2 regions of the Streptomyces sp. NBC_00670 genome follow, and region 1 is predicted to be linked to the other one. Evidence: riboswitches for the same ligand, from Rfam matches in the RefSeq annotation. Region 1 holds a riboswitch; the other holds the start of a gene.
The links. A riboswitch is a leader RNA that binds a small molecule or an ion and turns the genes downstream of it on or off. The one in region 1 is predicted to bind glycine.

Region 1 (2,196 bases):
GCGGAAGCGCGACACCGAGCCGCAGGAACCCGGCGTCGAGCCGCAGGAGCCCGGCGTCGAGCCGCATGGTTCAGGTGGCGTCATGCGCGCGGGCGTGGCCCAGCCGTCTCGCTCCGACGCCGAGGCGGGCGGAGGGGTTGCTGGAGCGGGCCCGGGCCCGGGCGCTGCCGAGGCCGGCGGTTCGGGCGCCGATGTCCACACGGGCGTCGGCGAGGCGCACGGCCCCGGCAGCGGGACGGGCGGGGGCAGCCCCGGCGCCAGGACGGGCGGGGGCGCCGTCGAGCCCCGTGGCTCCGGCGTCGTTGTACGTGGGGGTGCCGTCGAGCTCCCTGGCTCCGGCGCCGATGTCCGTGGCGGCGCGACGGGGGCCGGTGCCGACGCGTCCCGTGCCGACCGCCGGCCCCGGCGCGGCCGGAAGGCTCAGGACGCCTCGTCCGTGCCCGCCAGTTCGTCCGCCGGTGCCGGGAGGGCGCCGTCGGCGCCCTCGCCGACCTCCGCTCCGTCCCTGCCTCCCGCCACTCGGCCGAACGAGTGGTCCGGCGCCGGGGGAGGGGCGGCGGCGTCGAGTCCGTAGTGGTGGTAGAGCTGCAGTTCCTGCTCGGGGGAGAGGTGGCGGCCGACGCCGAAGTCCGGGGCGTCCCTGATCAAGGCGCGCTCGAAGGGGACGCGGAGGGTGCCGTCCTCCAGCGCGCTGGGGCCCAGCGGCACGAACGCGTCCCGGGAGAAGAGGCCGGTGCGTATGGCGGCCCACTCCGGGAGCCCGGTGGCGTCGTCGAGGTAGACCTCGTCGATCGTGCCGATCTTGGCGCCCTTGCGGTCGAACGCCTTGCGGCCGATCAGATTGCGCGGATCGATGTCGGTCTGCACGGTCCCGTCCCTCCTGGCGGTGCGTGTCGGAAACACCACGAAACGGCATCATCCGGGAGGCGGCCACTCGGCAACCGGTCCGAAGGACCCGCTGGTAGGCTGGTGAGCGGCCGTCGACCCCGCGCGGGAGAGCCCTCCGGAGACGATCCGGGGGCGCCGAAGGAGCAACTCCTCCCCGGAATCTCTCAGGCACCCGTACCGCGCGGACGAGGTCACTCTGGAAAGCAGAGCGGGTATCGACGGTGTCCGCTCTCACCGACGGTGAAAGCCGCAGCGCCCGCTCCGGGCCGGTCCGGCGAAGCTCTCAGGTCGAGATGACAGAGGGGGAGGCCGCCGGGGTACCCGCGCCGAGGTGCCCCTCGCAGGTCGCGCCAGACCAGGAGGCCTCCGCAATGACCGCCCACCGCACTCCGCTCTCCCAGCTCGAACAGGGCATCCCGTTCGAACAGCGCCACATCGGCCCCGACGCCGGGGACCGGGCGAAGATGCTCGCCCAGGTCGGCTACGGCTCGCTCGACGAACTGACCGCGGCCGCCGTCCCCGACGTGATCAAGAACGCCGAGGCTCTGGGACTGCCCGGTGCCCGTACCGAGCCCGAGGTACTGGCCGAGCTGCGCGGCCTCGCCGACCGCAACCAGGTGCTCACCCCCATGATCGGTCTGGGCTACTACGGCACGTTCACGCCCCCGGTCATCCTGCGCAACGTCATGGAGAACCCCGCCTGGTACACGGCGTACACCCCGTACCAGCCGGAGATCTCGCAGGGCCGCCTCGAGGCGCTGCTCAACTTCCAGACCGTCGTCGCCGACCTCACCGGGCTGCCCACCTCCGGCGCCTCCCTCCTCGACGAGGGAACTGCGGCCGCCGAGGCGATGGCGCTGTCCCGGCGCATGGGCCGCAACAAGAACGGCCTGTTCCTCGTGGACGCGGACACCCTGCCGCAGACCGTCGCCGTGCTGCGGACCCGGGCCGAGCCGACCGGCGTCGAGATCCTCGTCGCCGACCTGAGCGACGGCATCCCGGCCGGGATCGCCGAGCGGGAGATCAACGGCGTCCTCCTGCAGTACCCGGGGGCCTCCGGAGCCGTACGCGACCTCCGACCCGTCATCGAACAGGCGCACGAGCTCGGTGCGCTCGTCACCGTCGCCGCCGACCTGCTCGCCCTCACGCTGCTCACCTCGCCCGGCGAGCTCGGCGCCGACATCGCGGTCGGCACCACCCAGCGGTTCGGCGTCCCCATGGGCTTCGGCGGGCCGCACGCCGGCTACATGGCGGTGGGCGAGAAGTTCGCGCGCAGCCTGCCCGGCCGTCTCGTCGGCGTCTCCGTGG
Region 2 (2,196 bases), 4.0 Mb from region 1:
AGAACGGCAGCGCCACGACCTCGAACGGCTCGTGGCTGCCGCGGATGTCCACCGCGACGCCGGGGGCGCCCGGCGCGGCGTGCGCGGCGTCGACGTAGGCCATGGCGATCGGCCTGCCGAGCGTGGGGGAGGGCGCGCCCGAGGTGACCTCGCCGATCACCGTGCCGTCCGCGACGACCGGGTAGCCGGCGCGCGGCACCCGGCGGCCCTCGGCGGCCAGCCCGACGAGCACCCGCGGCGGGTTCTGCTCGGCCCGTTCGGCGGCCGCGGTCAGCGCCTCGCGGCCGACGAAGTCGCCCTCCTTGCCGAACTTGACCACCCGGCCGAGTCCGGCGTCGAACGGGGTGAGCCCGGTGGTCAGCTCGTGCCCGTACAGCGGCATGCCGGCCTCCAGGCGCAGCGTGTCCCGGCAGGACAGCCCGCACGGCACGAGCCCCGCGGACGCGCCGGCCTCGGTGAGTGCCTGCCACAGCTTCTCCGCGTCGGCGGGGGCGACGAACAGTTCGAAGCCGTCCTCGCCGGTGTAGCCGGTGCGGGCGATCAGCGCGGGGACGCCGGCGACGGTGCCGGGGAGGCCGGCGTAGTACTTCAGGCCGTCGAGGTCGGCGTCGGTCAGGGAGGCGAGGATGCCGGGGGAGGCGGGGCCCTGGACGGCGAGGAGCGCGTAGGCGTCCCGGTCGTCGCGCACCTCGGCGTCGAAGCCGGCGGCGCGTTCGGTGAGCGCGTCGAGGACGGTCTGCGCGTTGGAGGCGTTGGCGACGACCAGGTACTCCGTGTCGGCGAGCCGGTAGACGATCAGGTCGTCGAGGATGCCGCCGTCCGCGCGGCAGATCATGGTGTAGCGGGCGCGGCCGACGGCGACCGAGCGGAGGTCGCCGACCAGGGCGTGGTTGAGGACGGCGGCGGCGTCCGGGCCGGTGACGGCGATCTCGCCCATGTGAGAGAGGTCGAACAGGCCGGCCCGGGTGCGGACGGCGAGGTGTTCCTCGCGTTCGGAGCCGTAGCGCAGGGGCATGTCCCAGCCGGCGAAGTCGGTCATGGTGGCGCCGAGGGAGCGGTGCAGGGCGTCGAGGGCGGTGCGGCGGGGGGTGGCGGGGGTGCCGGGGGTGGTGCTGCTCATCGGTCGTTCTCCCGGGTGGAGGGTGGCGAGACGGGTGTGGACGGGCATCGCGGAGTACGACTGCGACTGCCTGTCCTCCCCATCTGTCATCGGAACCTGAGAGCTTCGCCGTGACCCGGTGACGGGGTCGTGGCTTGCACCTTGGGTGGGACCGCCGGGGTCGTGTCGTCGGCGGTCCGCTTTTCAGATGTGCCTCGCCCGCGCGGTAACTGGGCCTGAGAGATTCAAGGGAGTGCTTGCTCCTTCGGCGCCCCGGTCACAGCCCTCGGGCCGGGGACTCTCCCGCGCGGATTCAAACGGCCGGTATGCGGTTGGGGCGCCATCATCGCATGCGCGCGGAGCGGGAGAGCTCGGGTGGGTGGGATGCGTGCGGCGAGTGCGGGTGGGTGGGGACTGCGCGAGCGACCACGAACCACCCGCAGAACCCCACCCCCGCTCTGTAGCAGGCCTGTTGCACGAGGCGGACCTGTTGGAGAGACGCCGTGCATTACCTTTTCTTTACGCTCGGCGGGGAAGGGACTCGCATGTCCCGGAGGGAGACGATCAGGGTGGACAGGTCCACGGCGTACGGCACGACACCGGCCCTCGCACTGCCCGACCGGACAACGGTCGCGCTGCCGCCACAACCGACCGCCCCCGTCGTCCGCGACCTCCGCGACCGCGCCGGCCGCACCCCCCACGGCCTGACCTTCGCCCCCCACGACGTCGTCGTCGTCACCGGCCTCCCCGGCAGCGGCAAGTCCACGCTGATGCACCGCGCCGTACGCGGCCACCGCATCGACTCGCAGGACACCCGCGACCGCTGGGACGCCCGCACCCCCCGCCTCCTCCCGTACGCCGTCTACCGCCCCCTCGTCCGGCTCGCCCACTACGCCGGACTGCGGCGCGCGGTCCGCGCCGGCGGCGGCGTGGTCGTGCACGACTGCGGCACGCAAGCCTGGGTGCGCGGCTGGCTCGCCCGCGAGGCCCGCCGCCGCGGCGGCGCCCTGCACCTGCTGATCCTCGACGTCGGCGCCGACCAGGCCCGCGCGGGCCAGCGCGAGCGCGGCCGGGGCGTCTCGCCGTACGCCTTCCTC

Region 2: linked by a shared signal. The riboswitch ahead of gcvT (glycine cleavage system aminomethyltransferase GcvT) and the one ahead of gcvP (aminomethyl-transferring glycine dehydrogenase) in region 1 are both predicted to bind glycine.

What each region holds. Positions count from the first base shown of each region.
Region 1 covers NZ_CP109017.1:1,187,730-1,189,925, reverse strand. The annotation lists partial or broken gene OIE12_RS05240 (PRC-barrel domain-containing protein) at 502-867, opposite strand; glycine riboswitch at 982-1,078, shown strand; gene gcvP (aminomethyl-transferring glycine dehydrogenase) at 1,260-2,196, shown strand, end outside.
Region 2 covers NZ_CP109017.1:5,226,512-5,228,707, forward strand. The annotation lists gene gcvT (glycine cleavage system aminomethyltransferase GcvT) at 1-1,120, opposite strand, end outside; glycine riboswitch at 1,194-1,313, opposite strand; glycine riboswitch at 1,314-1,415, opposite strand; gene OIE12_RS23365 (AAA family ATPase) at 1,669-2,196, shown strand, end outside.